2 linked regions of the Sagittula sp. P11 genome follow. Each later gene encodes a partner of the first gene's protein in a complex. Links are inferred from orthologs where the notes say so. Each region holds a gene or a part of one and is shown in the gene's direction. Other genes may lie near its edges. The genes, in order: meaB and scpA.

Region 1 (7,825 bases):
ATGGGAATCTGCCGACCCAGCGGCGTGGTGAAATGCGCCGGGACCGCTGTGTCGAGCGCCTGCATCTGTCCCCAGTCCAGCCGTCCGCGCAGCGCGGGCAGAAGGTCGAACCGCTTCCAGTCCTCGGCGGTCTTCACCCCGTCGAGGTAGGGCAGGAGCCAGTCTTCGAGGTCGTCCACCAGCGCCTCGGGCGACATGTCGGGCAGATCCTGTCCGGCCTCGCGGGCCAGCGCCACTCGGGCGAGGAACCTGTGGACAGGTCCGGATAGTGCAAGGCCGAGGTCGCGGACGCCGTCAAGCATCGCCCTGGAGATCGCATCCGTGGGGGCGTCCTTCCAGACGCGGTCGTCGAGCGCGATGGCGCCCAGCCGTTCCTGGCGGCGGGCGACCACGCGACGTTCCCGTTTTGACCACGCGCATGTATCGACCCAGCCGATGCTGTCGGCGAAGAGCGTGCGCACTTCGGACAGCGAGATCGCGATGGCCTGCCGGATCCTGGCCTCGCGCGGGTTGCCGTCCGTGTCGGTCACGACGATCAGCCGTTCGCCGGCCAGAGGATCGGCCTCGTCCATCACCGCGCCCTTTCCGCCCGACAACTGGAAGCGCGGCGCGTCTCCCTTGCGTCTGAGGCCGATGCGGTCGGGGTAGGCGAGCGCGGCCATTTCCGCCGCGGACCAGTGCCTGTCGGTATCCCGGGATTCCCCTGCCGTTCCAGCCCGTTTGGCACTTATCCTCGTGCTCTTGGCGAGCCGCCGGGCTTCCTGCCGGATGCGGTCGAGCGCGGGGCGGCGCAGACCGATGGCGCGGGTCTCCTGAAAGCGTTTCGGATCGGCCAGCGCCTCCAGCCTCAGGGACAAGTCTGTGGATGCTCCTGTGAGTGGATCGCGATCCGACAAGAGTGCGGCCGTTTCAGCGGCAGATGGACCGCAGGTCTGAAGCATATGGGCAAGCCGCGGGTGCAGCGGAAATGTGGACAACTGACGCCCGTGCGCGGTGATCCGGCCCTCGGCGTCCAGCGCGCCCAGCATTTCGAGCAGCGCGCGCGCCTCCGACAGTGCGCCCGGGGGCGGCGGCGTCAGGAAGGGCAGGTCCTCCGCGCCCCAGAGCGCCAGTTCCAGCACGAGCGACGACAGGTCGGCTGCCTCGATTTCTGCCGGGGGGAAGGGGCTTAACGCGCCTTCCTCACCCTTCGTCCAAAGCTTGTAGGCGGTGCCCGGGGCGACACGCCCGGCGCGCCCGGCACGCTGCGTGGCCTCGGCGCGGGTCACGCGCTCCGTCACCAGCCGGGACATGCCGGAGCCGGGATCGAAGCGCGCCCTACGTGCCTTCCCGCCGTCGACGACGACGCGGATATCCTCGATGGTCAGCGATGTTTCGGCGATGGAGGTGGCGAGCACCAGCTTGCGTCCGTCCGTTTCCGGCCGGATGGCGGCGCGCTGGTCCTTCAGGTCCATGGCGCCGAAAAGGGGGCGGATATGGGTGCCGGCGGGCAGTCGGCCCTTCAGCAACGCCTCTGTCCGGCGGATTTCACCTTCGCCCGGGAGGAAGGCGAGGATGCCGCCTTCGGTCTCTGCATGGGCCTTCACGATCAGGTCGGCCATGGCGGCGTCGAAGCGGGTCTGTTTCGGCAAGGGCGTGTCGCGCCAGACGGGCTCTACCGGGTAGGCGCGGCCTTCGGAGGTCACCACCGGCGCGCCCATGAGTTCGGCCACCGGGGCGGCGTCGAGCGTGGCGGACATCACCAGCAGGATCAGGTCGTCGCGCAGCGCACCCGCGATTTCGAGGCAAAGCGCGAGGCCCAGATCGGCGTTGAGGGAGCGTTCGTGGAACTCGTCGAAAAGCACCGCGCCGATGCCGCCAAGCTCCGGATCGGACTGGATCATCCGCGTCAGGATGCCCTCGGTCACAACCTCGATCCGGGTGTCCTTCGACACGGCGCTTTCGCCGCGCATGCGGTAGCCGACGGTCTGGCCCGGCTGTTCGCCCAGTTGCTCGGCCAGCCGTTGCGCGGCGGCGCGCGCGGCCAGCCGGCGGGGTTCGAGCATGACGATCCGGCCCTCGGTCAGGCCCGCGTCGCGCAGGGCGAGCGGCACGCGCGTCGTCTTGCCCGCGCCGGGCGGGGCCTGCAGCACGGCCCGGCCGTTGTCACGCAGGGCGGCGATCAGCTCGGGCAGGGCGGCGTCGATGGGCAGGGTCTGGGACATGTGCCCCTTATCCACACGCGGTGTGTTGAGGCAAGGGAGGCGGGTCGCCTCAGTTTTTCCGCGATGGTATGAACGGACAGGTTCACTCCGCCCGGCGTTTGCGTTTACTTCGTCGCAGAGGCTGACCCGGCAGGCGGTCGGGCCTTTCGGGGCCGGGCACCCGGTTTTGGGACATCGCGGTTTCGCGGAACGGAAGAAAAACGAAAGGCGAATGCAGGTGGTGAAGGTTGCAGAGGCCGGGCAGGGCGCTCAACTCCAGGCGATGAAAGAGGCTTTGCTGGCCGGGGATCGCCGGGCCCTGGCTAAGGCGATCACGATGGCCGAAAGCTCCCGGACGGAGCACCGGGAAACGACATCGCAGCTTTTGGGGGAACTGGCGGGCTGTGAGCGTCAGGCCCTGCGAATCGGATTGTCCGGAACGCCGGGTGTCGGGAAATCGACCTTCATCGAAGCCTTCGGGATGATGCTGATCGAAAAGGGCCTGAAGGTGGCGGTGCTGGCGGTGGACCCGTCTTCGGCGCGCTCGGGCGGTTCGATCCTCGGCGACAAGACCCGGATGGAGCGGCTGTCGCGCGAACGCAACGCCTTCATCCGTCCTTCGCCCGCGCAAAGCCAGCTGGGCGGTGTTGCGCGCCGCACGCGGGAAGCGATTGATCTCTGCGAGGCGGCGGGCTTCGACGTGGTGCTGATCGAGACGGTCGGCGTCGGTCAGTCGGAGACCATGGTGGCCGAGATGTGCGACCTGTTCCTTCTGCTGCTGGCGCCGGCGGGCGGCGACGAATTGCAGGGGGTGAAGCGCGGGATCATGGAGATGGCCGACATCCTGCTGGTCAACAAGGCGGATGGGGAGCTGAAGCGGCAGGCGGTGCGGACCTGCGCCGATTATTCCGGGGCGCTGCGGTTGCTCAGGAAGCGGCCGCAGGACCCTCAGGGCTTCCCGAAGGCGATGACCGTCTCTGCCATCGAGCGGAACGGGCTGGACGCGGCCTGGTCCGAGATGACGGCGCTGGCGGACTGGCGGCGCGAGAACGGGCATTTCGACGCGCGCCGGGCCGAACAGGCGCGTTTCTGGTTCGAGGCGGAGGTGCGCGACGGCCTGTTGGCCCGCCTGCGCGAACCCGGGCCGAAGCAGGCGATGGCGGAGCTTGCGGCAGAGGTCGCGGCGGGGAACCTGTCGCCCGGCCTCGCCGCCCGGCAGATGCTGGAGGAGCACCTCGGCCAATGAAGCCGCATCCGGTGTTCGACGGGACCCGCCTGAAGGCGACGGTCTTTCGGCCCCGGAGGAAGAAGCTGTTCGTCAGTTTCCGCCAACGTGTCGGCGACCCGGGCAGCTTCGACACGCCGCGCCCGGTGATGGGCTTCGTGACCCGCAGCTTCGCGCATGTGCACATCCAGTCCCGCGACAACGACTGGTTCATCAACGACGAGACGGAAGCGCTCGAGGCGGCCCTCGCGCGCTTTGTCGGCCGCTACGACGAGGTGGTGGCGATGGGGTTTTCCATGGGCGGCTACGGTGCCCTCAGGTTTGCCCGCACGTTGAAGGTCGACCGGCTGCTGGCGATCTCTCCGCAGGTGTCGATCGACCCGGATGTGGTGCCCTTCGACCGCCGCTACCGGGCGGAGGCAGAGGGCTGGAACGGGGCGCTCGGTAATCTGGAGGGGCGCACGACGGAGGTGCGCGGCGCGGTGCTGGTCGATCCGTTCAAGAACAGGGACGTCGCACACGGGCGGATGATCTGCGCGCTCTTCCCGCAGCTGACGCTGGTCATGCTGCCCTGTGGCGGACATCCGGCGACCCGGGCGATCCGGCAGGGGGGGCGCTTCGACTGGCTGAAGACCATGCTGGCCGAGGGGCTTGCCGATCCGCGTGAAATCGGCAGGGTGCACCGCATGGTCCGGCGCCGGTCCGAAAGCTACTGGCGCAACCTCGCGCAGGTCGCTCGCTACCGCGGTCGCGAGGGTCTGGCGCAACGGGCAGACGCCGAGGCAGAGGCCCTGACGGAGAGGGCTTGACGACTCCGCTCCATATGCCTAGAAGCCGCAGAACGAGATTCTGGGCGCCTTCCCTCAAACGGGCGGCGCCCTTTGATATTGGCGCGGTATGGGGCTGACAAGGCTCTGGCCGACTGACAATGAGGACGAAACGATGTCGCGTGTTTGCGAACTGACCGGTAAGGGCCCGATGGTTGGCAACAATGTCAGCCATGCCAACAACAAGACCAAGCGGCGCTACCTGCCGAACCTGAACGACGTGACCCTGCAGTCGGAGACTCTGGGCCGCGGCGTCAAGCTGCGCATCTCCGCGCATGCTCTGCGTTCGGTCGACCACCGCGGTGGCCTGGACAAGTTCCTGGCCAAGGCGAAGGACACCGAGCTGTCCGACCGCGCCCTGAAGGTCAAGAAAGAGATCGCGAAGGCACAGGCAACCGCCTGATTCCTTTGCAGGACGATTGCGACGGCCCCGGGTGGAGACATCCGGGGTCGTTTGCTTTTGTCGCATGACGCGCCTGAACCGCCCGGCTATAAGGCGCGCATGACACGGATGATGTCCCTGACCCGCGGGCTTCTGGCCCCCCTGCTGATCGTGGTGCTGGCGATGACCGGCTTCGCGGCCGGTGTGGCGCGTGGTCAGGCGACGCCTGTGGGTCTCGTGGAGATCTGCCGCGGCCTGACCGTGGTCAAGGTCGCCGTGGACGCCGACGGGCACGCGGTGGGGCATGTGCACCTCTGCGACGACGGCATGATGGCGCTGTTCGCCTCGGTCGGTCTCGCCGGGGCGGAGGACGGTGTGTCGTTCGTCTGGCAGGCCGTTGCAGGCGATGTTCGGGACACCGCCCTGACCAGCGCCGACAGGCCGTCCGCAACCGCGCGGGGGCCGCCGCTTTCCCTTTGATTTCAAGTCTGAACATCAAATGGAAAGGTACTGAAAATGATGAAATCCGTTCTGGCAGGCGCGGTTGCGCTGATCCTTGCCACCCCAGTCTTCGCCGATATCGAGGTCGTGGACGCCTATGCCCGCGCCGCGAGCCCCACGGCCAAGGCCGGGGCCGCCTTCATGGTGATCCGCAACACCGGGTCCGAGGGCGACCGCCTGATCGCTGCCGCCTCCGACATCGCGGCGCGGGTCGAGTTGCACACCCACAAGGACATGGGCGAGGGCGTCATGAAGATGATGCACGTCGAAGAGGGCTTTGCCGTGCCCGCCGGTGACATGCACGCGCTGGCCCGCGGGGGCGATCACGTGATGTTCATGGGTCTGACCCGCCCGATGGCGCAGGGCGACACGGTGACCGTCACGCTGACCTTCGAGAAGGCCGGCGAGGTGGTCGTGGACATCCCGGTCGATCTGGAGCGCGAGGACATGGGCGGCCACGGGGCCGGTATGTCCATGGGAAACTGAGAAGGTTCGGCGGCGCTTCGGCGCCGCCCGCCCCGTTCACCTGCCGATAAGCTCTTCGACCCAGGCTGGAATGGTCCGGGTCGCCGGACCGAGACGCCGCTGGTGAAAGACGTTTGACGTGGGTTCGAGGTTCAGCTCGATGCACTCCGCCCCGTATTCCGACGCCAGCTGCGAAAATCCCGCAGCGGGATAGACCTGTCCCGACGTGCCGATGGAGGCGAAGATGTTAGCCGTTTCAAGGTGTTCCGCGATCTCGTCCATGTGGTACGGCATCTCGCCGAACCAGACGACGTCGGGGCGGGCGCTGCGGGCCCCGCAGGCGGGGCAGGCGGTGTCCCGGTCGATCGTGTCGGGGGCGGTCCAGCGGTGATCGCAGCGGTGGCACAGCGCCGAATCGAGCGCGCCGTGCATGTGGATCACCCGGGCGCCCGCCTTCTCGTGCAGGCCGTCGACGTTCTGCGTGACGATGACGACCTCTCCGCCGTAGTCCCGCTGCAACCGCGCCAGCGCGTCGTGGGCAGCGTTGTGGTGGGCGGTGCGGGACTGGGCGCGGCGGGCGTTGTAGAAGGCCTGCACAAGATCCGGGTTGCGGGCGAAGGCCTCGGGGGTGGCGACGTCCTCGATCCGGTGCTGCGACCAGAGGCCGCCTTCGTCACGGAAGGTGGCGAGGCCGCTTTCCGCGGACAGGCCCGCGCCGGTGAGGATCACGATTTTCCCGTTCTGTGTCATGGACTTGTCCGTGGGGATTTCGCGCGGCATAGTCGCCGCATGACCCAGCGTATCCTCTTCGTCTGTCTTGGCAACATCTGCCGGTCCCCCTCTGCCGAGGGGGTGCTGAGGGTTAAGGCCGCCCAGAGGGGCATTAACCTCGATCTCGACAGTGCGGGGACGGGCGACTGGCACGCCGGAGAGCCGCCCTATGGACCGATGCAAAACGCAGCCAAGGCAAGGGGTTACGACCTCTCCGGGTTGCGGGCGCGGGTGGTCCGGGTGGAGGACTTCACCGACTTCGACCTGATCGTCGCCATGGATGCGGACAACATGGCCAATCTGCGGCGGATGCGGCCGGAGGGGGGCGCGGAGGTGAAGCTCTTCACCGACTTCGCGCCCGAAGGCTCCGGCTGGACCGAGGTGCCGGACCCCTATTACACCCGCGACTTCGACGGCGCGCTGGACCTGGTTGAGGCCTGCGCGGACGGCCTTCTGGACGCGCTAAGCCGTTGAGTTACGTGGGCTTTGCCGGGCCGTAGAGCGCCTTGGCCACGAACCACGAGATCGGCAGCGAGACCACGAAACCGATGGCCGCGGCGATGACGATGGGGGTGAGGGTGTCGTAGCCCGCGACGAGGGCCGCGATGATGAGGCTGCCGGCCACCGAGGTGGAGATCAGCGAGTAGAGGATGCTGGCGAGGCGGAACATTCAGACCTCCTGAAATCGGGTTAATCCTACCACATCTCGTATATTCCGGTTTTCTCATCTGTGCGTTGACCTGCGTCAAACCGGGGGCGCCCGGTGGCTTAACCCTTCGCCGTTTACCATTCCTTATGGTGAGTCCCGGCCGGTTCGGGGGGCCTTTCCGGCCGGTTCTTAACCCTTGGCCGAAAACCGGGGCAGGGTGCCCCGGATGTGGCATCGGAGAATCGGAGGGCGCATGCACGTCGAGATCAGGGCAATGAGCATCACGGAGTTCCGCGAGAACGTCGCCGCGCAACTGCGCTACGTCGAACAGACGGGCGGGCAGCTCTGGCTGCAACGCCGCGGCCGCGTCGGTTGCGCCGTGGTTCCGTTCTACCAGGTGAAGGTGCTGGACACGCTGCTGGGCGCCTCGGTGGAGGAGAAGGCGGACGGGTTGAACCGCGAATACGAGGCCCACGCGGCGGCAAAGCGCATACAGGCCGCAGAGGACCGCGCCCGTCTGGAACGCGGCCTTGGCGCCGGCGGCGCGGTGCGCACACGGATGCTGCGGGCGCTGCTGGAGGAGGGGTTCGATCCGTGGGAGAGCGATGGGGTCAGGAGGGGGACTTGGCGGTAGGTGGGGGGGGGGGGGGCGCCCGGGGGGCAGTCCATCCGAAAGACGGGCGAAGCCCCGGGGGAGCATTGGTGCGTGAATCACGCACCCTACGACGTTGACTGATCGTTAACAATGATCGGGGAGGGTGCTGCATGTCCCGATACATTCGACCCAATGTCACAGGCGCGACCGTGTTCTTTACCGTGACG
Region 2 (7,967 bases), 2.7 Mb from region 1 along the record:
GCATCCGGTGACCGAGCTGATCACCGGCGTCGACCTTGTCGAACAGATGATCCGCGTCGCCAACGGCGAGCCGCTGTCGATCACCCAGGACGACGTGAAGATAAACGGCTGGGCCATCGAGAACCGCCTCTACGCCGAGGACCCGTACCGCAACTTCCTGCCCTCCATCGGGCGTCTGACCCGCTATCGTCCGCCGGAAGAGGGCAAGCTGGGCGAGGGGGTCGTGCGCAACGACACCGGCGTCTTCGAGGGCGGCGAGATCTCCATGTACTACGACCCGATGATCGCCAAGCTCTGCACCTGGGGGCCGACCCGCGAGGCGGCCATCGAGGTCATGCGCAACGCGCTCGATTCGTTCGAGGTGGAGGGGATCGGGCACAACCTGCCGTTCGTCGCCGCGGTGATGGATCACCCGAAGTTCATCTCGGGCGACATGACCACCGCCTTCATCGCCGAGGAGTATCCCGACGGCTTCGACGGCGTGACCCTCGACGAGGCGCAACTGAAGCGCGTGGCCGCCGCCGCCGCCGCGATGAACCGCGTGGCGGAGATCCGGCGCACCCGTGTGACCGGGCGTCTCGGCAACCACGAACGCCGTGTGGGCGCCGAATGGAACGTGTCGTTGCAGGACACCTCCTTCGACGTGACCATCGACGCCGACCAGAAGGGCGCGACCATCTCCTTTGCCGAGGGCGGCACGATGCGGGTCGAGGGCGCCTGGACACCGGGCCAGAGCCTCGCCTGGATGACCGTGGACGGCGCGCCGCTGGTCCTGAAGGTCGACAAGATCATCCAGGGCTTCCGCCTGCGCACCCGCGGCGCCGACCTGAAGGTGCATGTCCGCAGCCCGCGCCAGGCCGAACTGGCCCGGCTGATGCCCGAGAAGCAGGCCCCCGATACTTCAAAGCTGCTGCTTTGCCCGATGCCCGGCCTGATCGTGAAGATCGACGTGGAGGAAGGGCAGGAAGTGCAGGAGGGGCAGGCGCTCTGCACTGTCGAGGCAATGAAGATGGAGAACATTCTGCGCGCCGAGAAGAAGGGCGTGGTGTCCAAGATCAACGCGGGCCCGGGCGACAGCCTGAGGGTCGACGACGTGATCATGGAATTCGAGTGAGACCATGGCGGCAGGCGGCAGGCAGGGGCAGAGAGGCAGGCGTCGGACGGGTGTCCGGCGGCCCTTTCCGCTGCGCCCGCCGGCTGCCGCCGCACCTCTCTGTGTGCGCACTGCTTTTGGACCCGTGACCTCCGGACAATTTCCGGTTTATTGTCGGCGCGGGACGGGATCGAGTGGGGACACGGGCGATGGTGCGACGCGTCGCGGCAATCTGGCTGATGCACAGCCTGGCCTTTCTGGCCGGGCTGATCGTGTCCGGCGTTGTCGCGGTGGGTCTCTGGGCGGTGGTGCCCGTGGCCGGGCCGACCTGGATGCTGTTCGGCATGGCGCTGTCGGTTTCCATCGTGGCGGTGGGCGCGGGCTACGGCCTGTACCTGACGCTGGTGGGGCTGCTGCTGGATGTGGATCTCGGCTGGGCGTACTACCTGCTGGGGCCGGTCATCGTGCTGGTGGTCATGGCGCTGGTGTTCCTCGGGGTCTACTGGCACATCCTGACCGTGGGGCAGGGCAGCCTTGCGGGCTACGTGGCGCTTTTCGTGATCGGCGGGGCGATCCTGACCCATCGCGCCACGGGCATCCGGCCCCTGACGGAGGCCGAGGAAGACGCCTGACCGGCGCCTCCCGGACCGGCGAAACGAAGTCTCAAGACCTTGCGCTTAACCTCCCGGCCCGTACCGAACGGCCGGAGGCAGGACATGATGCGGATCGCAAACCACGTGGTGTTGCTGTTGTCGGCGCTGCTGGTGCTGTCGTCCTGCCTTCCCCTAGACAAGGAGGAGGAGGTCCGCGCCGAGCTGTCCGGCCTCGTCTACCTGGCGCAGACCCGGCGCTTCACGTCGAAGCCCACCTGCACGGCGGCGATCTTCGACCTCGCGTCCTCCTCGGTGCGCAGTCAGGCGGTGCGTATCGTCTCGGACGTGCGCTCCGGGCTGCGGCTGGTGAAGTCGGGGCGCGTGGTGGCCTTCGACGTGCCGGGGGCCAACCCCAACACCGTATCGGAGCAGCTGATGTCCATCAGCCTGGAGGAGGGCATGGGCCTGCTGTCCAGCTTCATCGGGCCGTCGATGGCCTGCATGGACGACCAGTTCCAGCTCGATGCCTATTACGCGCTGATGTCGGAGCAGAGCCTGACGATCTACGACCCGGCGAACAACGCGATCATGCTCTTGCACCGCAGCGCGCGGCTGCTGTTCTTCATGCGCGGCAACGTCTGAGGGCGGTTCAGAAGCCCTTCAACTCGTCCTGCCGGAGCGGCAGCTTGTCGATGGAGCGGGAGATTTCCCTGACCGACCACGGGCCCGGCTTGCGGGTGACGATGGTGCCGTCCTTGGCCATCACCACCAGCATGAAGCCGCGCGGCCGCAGCGCCTTGCGGACGGAGGTCATCGCCTCCGGGTCGCTGTCGACGATGATCACCACGTCGCGTTCCTCCAGCGCCGAATACCGCTCGGTCAGCAGTTCGATCTGTTCCTGGAAGCGCGGATCGGCGGCATTGTCGGCAAAGACCACCACCGGACGCTTGATCCAGAGCCAGTCGGACAGGGATGTCTCGGCGGCGTCGAGGACGACCGGCCTCTCGGCGTCGGTCTCGACCTCGTTGTCTGCGGCCCACGCCTGTGTCGGGGGGGCGGCCCCCAGGCTAAGAACGGCGATCAGGCATAAAATCCAACGCATGTCAGCAGATATATGCTGCCCGACGCGGCCTGCACAGTGCACAAGCGCGGCAGCCCCCGAAAATTTTACCTTTAACGGCATCGTCACCGGGTGGCGGGCAAGGTCCGTCCCCGCAGGGACCGTACGCGCATCGGGTGCGTCCGGGCGCCTCGGGACCGTGACGGCCATGCAGATCATTCTCCATCTCGGCGCCCATCGTGCCGCCACCACCAGCTTCCAGACCTACCTGCGCGCCCACCGCGCCGACCTGGAGGAGCGCCAACTGGGGTTCTGGGGGCCATGGCGCACCCGCAAGGGGCTCCTGCATGGCGTGGCCGAGGCACCGGAAAGCCCGGAACAGGCGCGCCGCGCCACCGGACGCGTCCGCCTCGCCCTCGAAGGTGCGCGCAAGACCGGCATCGCGCGGCTTGTCGTCAGTGACGAGAACATGCTGGGCATGCCGCGCCGGTGCCTGCGGCAGGCCAGCCTCTATCCCGGCGCCGGAGAGCGGGTGGCCCGGCTGGCACAGGCCTTCGGCCAGGTCAACACGATCTGTATTCAGGTGCGCGCGCTGGATGCCTGGTGGGCCTCGCTCATCGGGCACGTCATCCCGCGCGGCGAAGCGGTGCCCTCCGATGACACGCTCGCCCGCATCGCCGCCAACCCGCGCAGCTGGCGCGAACTGGTCACCGAACTGGCCTGCGCCTGTCCGGAGGCAGAGATCGTTGTCACCCCGTTCGAGGCGTTCTGCGACCGCCCCGACCGCCTGCTAACGGTGATGAGCGGGCTGACCCACCTGCCGGTCGCCCGGCCGGGCGCATTCTGGCGCAACCGCCGCCTCGACCTGAGGGGCCTGCGCACGACACTTTCGGACCGGGGCGAAGATCCCGGCCACCTGCCGGAGGGAGAGGGCCGCTACATGCCCTTCACAGAAGGCCAGCGCGCCCGCCTGCGCGAAGCCAATGCCGACGATCTGTTCTGGCTCGAGGCCGGGGCGGACGGGCTCGCAACATTGAAAGCCGACCCGGACCCGGGCCGCCGCAGGCTGACCCTGGCGGCGGGTCTGAAAGAGAGAGGACACACACATGACGGATCTCCCCGACGACTGGCGCGCGATCGCTGAAAAGGAACTGCGCGGCAAGGCTGTCGACGACCTGACCTGGGACACGCTGGAGGGCATCCCGGTCAAGCCGCTCTACACCGCCGCGGACACCGAGGGCCTGCCGCACATGGGCAGCCTGCCGGGGCAGGAGCCCTTCACCCGCGGCGTGAAGGCAACGATGTACGCGGGCCGTCCGTGGACGATCCGCCAGTACGCCGGTTTCTCCACCGCCGAGGAATCGAACAACTTCTACCGCAAGGCGCTGGCCGCCGGTCAGCAGGGCGTGTCGGTCGCCTTCGACCTCGCCACGCACCGCGGCTATGACAGCGACCACCCGCGCGTGGTGGGCGACGTGGGCAAGGCCGGTGTAGCCATCGACAGCGTCGAGGACATGAAGATCCTGTTCGACGGCATCCCGCTCGACAAGGTGTCCGTTTCGATGACGATGAACGGCGCGGTGATCCCGGTGCTGGCGAACTTCATCGTCACCGGCGAGGAGCAGGGCCATGACAGGTCGGTGCTGTCCGGAACCATCCAGAACGACATCCTGAAGGAGTTCATGGTCCGCAACACGTATATCTATCCGCCCGCGCCCTCGATGCGGATCATCTCGGATATCATTGCGTATACATCGGATTACATGCCGAAGTTCAACTCGATCTCGATCTCCGGCTACCACATGCAGGAGGCGGGCGCGAACCTCGTCCAGGAGCTGGCCTTCACCCTCGCCGACGGCAAGGAGTACGTGAAGACCGCCATGGAAGCCGGTATGGACATTGACAAATTTGCCGGCCGGCTGTCGTTCTTCTTCGCCATCGGCAAGAACTTCTTCATGGAAGTGGCAAAGCTGCGCGCCGCGCGGCTCCTTTGGCACCGCATCATGACGGAGCTCGGGGCGCAGAACCCCCGGTCGAAGATGCTGCGCACGCACTGCCAGACCTCCGGCGTGTCGCTGGCCGAACAGGACCCCTACAACAACGTCATCCGCACCGCCTACGAGGCCATGTCGGCTGTGCTGGGCGGCACCCAGTCGCTGCACACCAACGCGCTGGACGAGGCGATTGCCCTGCCGACGGAATTCTCCGCCCGCATCGCGCGCAACACGCAGCTTGTGCTGCAGGAGGAAACCGGCGTCACCAAGGTCGTCGATCCGCTGGCGGGTTCCTACTACGTCGAGAGCCTGACCAACGAACTGGCCGAACGGGCCTGGGCGCTGATCGAGGAAGTGGACGAGATGGGCGGCATGACCCGCGCCGTCGAATCCGGGATGCCGAAGCTCCGGATCGAGGAAACCGCCGCGCGCCGTCAGGCCGACATCGACCGTGGCACCGATGTGATTGTCGGCGTCAACAAGTACCGGCTGGAGAAGGAGGACGATCTCGACATCCTCGACATCGACAACGCCAAAGTGCGCGAGAGCCAGGTCGCCCGGCTGGAGAAGATCCGCGCCACCCGCGACGAGCCAGCCTGCACCGCGGCCCTCGACGAACTGACCCGCCGCGCCAAAGAGGGCGGCAACCTGCTCGACGCGGCGGTCGAAGCGGCGCGCGCACGTGCCACCGTAGGAGAGATCAGCATGGCGATGGAAAAGGAATTCGGCCGGCACCGGGCAGAGGTGAAGACCCTCGCCGGTGTCTACGGCGCGGCTTACGAGGGCGACGAGGGCTTTGCCGCCATCCAGAAATCGGTGGAGCAGTTCGCCGAGGACGAAGGCCGCCGCCCGCGCATGCTGGTGGTCAAGATGGGGCAGGACGGCCATGACCGCGGCGCCAAGGTCATCGCCACCGCCTTTGCCGACATCGGCTTCGACGTCGACGTGGGCCCGCTGTTCCAGACCCCGGAAGAGGCCGCGCAGGACGCCATCGACAACGACGTGCACGTGGTGGGCATCTCCAGCCAGGCCGCCGGTCACAAGACGCTTGCGCCGCAACTGGTGAAGGCGCTGCAGGCCGAAGGGGCGGGCGACATCATCGTGATCTGCGGCGGCGTCATCCCGCACCAGGACTACGAGTTCCTGAAGAACGCAGGCGTCAAGGCGATCTTCGGCCCTGGCACCAACATCCCGGAAGCGGCGCAGGACATCCTGCGGCTGATCCGGCAGGCGCGGTCCGACGCGGCGGCCTGACACCCTTCGCGCGTCCCCGGTCTGGGGGCGCGCACAATCGCTTTGGAAGGCAAAGCTACTCGCGCCGAACCCGGCGCTGCGCATCCCCGCAAGCAGCGGCGGGGCGCATCCTGCTGGATCGAGCGTCCGGCGCAGAACACGCGCGTCGCATCAAATCCGGCATTCCAAAACCCAGATTGGCCTTAAACCCAACGCCCAAGGCGTTATCGATGCGCCCTGTTCAGGGCGTTGTCGAGTTGGGCTATTGGGGAGAGGGGCCGCGAAGGCCCCTCAATGGGGCCTTCTGTCCGAGAGCTTGAAACGCTGGAACATACGAATTCGAAGTCTATCGCTCGGGCCATATTTAGGAACAGCGGTATCGGGGCCGACCTTCTCGGACGGCCCCGACACAGTAGGTTCAGGCCGCGGTGGCGCTGGCCTCACGCTCGGTCTCGTCCGGCGTGTCTGCCTTGCTGGTCGACATGCGCAGGGCGACAAAGCCGATGATGCCCGAGATGATCGACCCGCTCAGCACGCCGATGCGCACCTCGTTCATCAGGGCCGGGTCCGAGAAGCTCAGCGAACCGATGAAGAGCGACATGGTAAAGCCGATGCCCGCAAGGCAGGCGATGCCGTAGATCTGCGCCCAGTTCGCCCCGTGGGGCATCCGCGCCATTCCGGTCTTCACCATCAGGAAGGTCACGCCGAAGACGCCCACCTGCTTGCCGATGATCAGGCCAAGCGCGATGCCGAGCGGCAGCGGCGCCAGAACCTGGCTCATCTCCATGCCCGCCAGCACGACACCCGCGTTGGCGAAGGCGAAGACGGGGATGATGAAGTAGAGGACATAGGGCGACAGGCCGTGCTCGAGCGAGTGCAGGGGGGACTTGCCCCATTTGTCCTTGAGCGGGATGAAGAAGGCCGTGACGACACCCGCCAGCGTCGCGTGCACGCCGGACTTCAGCACCAGCACCCAGAGCACGAGGCCCAAAAGCAGGATCGGTGCCACGCGGTGGACGCGCTGACGGTTCAGGTACCACATCAGCGCCATGGGAAGCAGCGCCATCAGCAGGTAGGTCACCTTCAGCTCGGCGGTGTAGAACAGGGCGATGATGATGATCGCGCCCATGTCGTCGAGGATCGCCAGCGTCAGCAGGAAAACCTTGAGCGAGGCAGGTACCCGGTCTCCGACAAGCGCGAGAACGCCAAGGGCAAAGGCGATGTCGGTGGCCGCGGGGATCGCCCAGCCGCCGACCGTTTCGGGGTTGCCCAGGTTGAAGATCAGGTAGACCGCGGCGGGCAGGACCATGCCGCCCACGGCCGCCATGCCGGGCAGCACCACGTCGGATGGGTTCTTCAGCTTGCCTTCCAGCAGCTCGCGCTTCAGTTCGAGGCCGATCAGGAAGAAGAAGATCGCCATCAGGCCGTCGTTGATCCACAGGATCAGCGGCTTTTCGAGGCCCTCGCCGTTGATCGTCACGCTGAAATAGCTGCCCAGCACCTTTTCGTAAAAGATGTCGAGGCCGGAGTTGGCCACGATCATGGCCAGGACCGCTGAAAGTATGAGGAGGATGCCCCCCGAAGCTTCGTGACTGAAAAACTTGTCCAGAGCGCGCAGCAGCATCCGATGGTTCCCTCATGTAAAGATTATATATTCAGTCATATTTGGGACGCATGGCCCAGCTTTCAACGCAACAGGGGTCGATTTTCCGCTTTGCAGCATGGATTTGCGCGTCTATCGTGCTGCGACTGCACGGAAATCCCGCCCATGGTGAAGCTGACCCTCGATCATATCGCCGTCCTGGGCGAGACCCTCGCCGAAGCCATCGCGCATGTCGAAGGCGCGCTGGGACTGCCCATGTCCTCGGGCGGCACGCATCCGCGTTTCGGCACGCACAACCAGCTCGTGGGCCTCGATCCCGACCTTTACATCGAGGCGATCGCCATCGATCCCTCCGCGTCCGCCCCGCCGGATGCGCGCTGGTTCGGGCTCG

The links.
Region 2: the proteins of meaB (region 1) and scpA are in contact, whole or in part, in a crystal structure (PDB 8DPB), measured with the Methylorubrum extorquens proteins. The link is inferred for Sagittula sp. P11 from one-to-one orthologs. Residues at the interface, in SOR26638.1 of Methylorubrum extorquens: Arg20, Ala21, Ala24, Arg25, Thr28, Ser32, Arg33, Arg34, His37, Thr98, Gly99, Gly100, Ser101, Ile102, Leu103, Lys106, Thr107, Ala110, Ala113, Ile114, Asp115, Arg116, Ala118, Phe119, Ile120, Arg121, Pro122, Pro124; in SOR27001.1 of Methylorubrum extorquens: Glu577, Glu578, Asn579, Asp580, Gly581, Arg582, Arg583, Arg585, His596, Ala604, Ser605, Ala608, Asp609, Gly611, Phe612, Asp613, Val614, Asp615, Ile616, Gly617, Pro618, Leu619, Glu625, Arg628, Gln629, Val631, Glu632, Asn633, Asp634, Glu661.

Annotation. Positions count from the first base shown.
Region 1 is NZ_CP021913.1:3,007,150-3,014,974, forward strand. Bases 1,590-4,447 are described here. They hold meaB (methylmalonyl Co-A mutase-associated GTPase MeaB), read left to right. Parts: upstream 1,590-2,466; coding sequence 2,467-3,429; downstream 3,430-4,447. Other genes in these bases: hrpB (ATP-dependent helicase HrpB), read right to left, coding at 1,590-2,204; CDO87_RS14545 (alpha/beta hydrolase), read left to right, coding at 3,426-4,217; rpmB (50S ribosomal protein L28), read left to right, coding at 4,351-4,447. Also shown: more of hrpB, read right to left, coding at 1-1,589; more of rpmB, read left to right, coding at 4,448-4,638; CDO87_RS14555 (hypothetical protein), read left to right, coding at 4,738-5,097; CDO87_RS14560 (copper chaperone PCu(A)C), read left to right, coding at 5,134-5,604; CDO87_RS14565 (NAD-dependent deacylase), read right to left, coding at 5,641-6,333; CDO87_RS14570 (low molecular weight protein-tyrosine-phosphatase), read left to right, coding at 6,373-6,828; CDO87_RS14575 (CTP synthetase), read right to left, coding at 6,830-7,024; CDO87_RS14580 (hypothetical protein), read left to right, coding at 7,257-7,637; CDO87_RS14585 (REP-associated tyrosine transposase), read left to right, coding at 7,769-7,825. UniProt on the Escherichia coli protein: Binds and hydrolyzes GTP. Likely functions as a G-protein chaperone that assists AdoCbl cofactor delivery to the methylmalonyl-CoA mutase (MCM) ScpA and reactivation of the enzyme during catalysis.
Region 2 is NZ_CP021913.1:337,684-345,650, reverse strand. Bases 3,424-6,423 are described here. They hold scpA (methylmalonyl-CoA mutase), read left to right. Parts: upstream 3,424-3,852; coding sequence 3,853-5,994; downstream 5,995-6,423. Other genes in these bases: nhaA (Na+/H+ antiporter NhaA), read right to left, coding at 6,392-6,423; CDO87_RS01670 (hypothetical protein), read left to right, coding at 3,424-3,890. In the rest of the region: CDO87_RS01690 (acetyl/propionyl/methylcrotonyl-CoA carboxylase subunit alpha), read left to right, coding at 1-1,114; CDO87_RS01685 (hypothetical protein), read left to right, coding at 1,303-1,725; CDO87_RS01680 (hypothetical protein), read left to right, coding at 1,810-2,328; CDO87_RS01675 (DUF4174 domain-containing protein), read right to left, coding at 2,336-2,788; more of CDO87_RS01670, read left to right, coding at 2,955-3,423; more of nhaA, read right to left, coding at 6,424-7,597; CDO87_RS01655 (VOC family protein), read left to right, coding at 7,742-7,967. UniProt on the Escherichia coli protein: Catalyzes the interconversion of succinyl-CoA and methylmalonyl-CoA. Could be part of a pathway that converts succinate to propionate.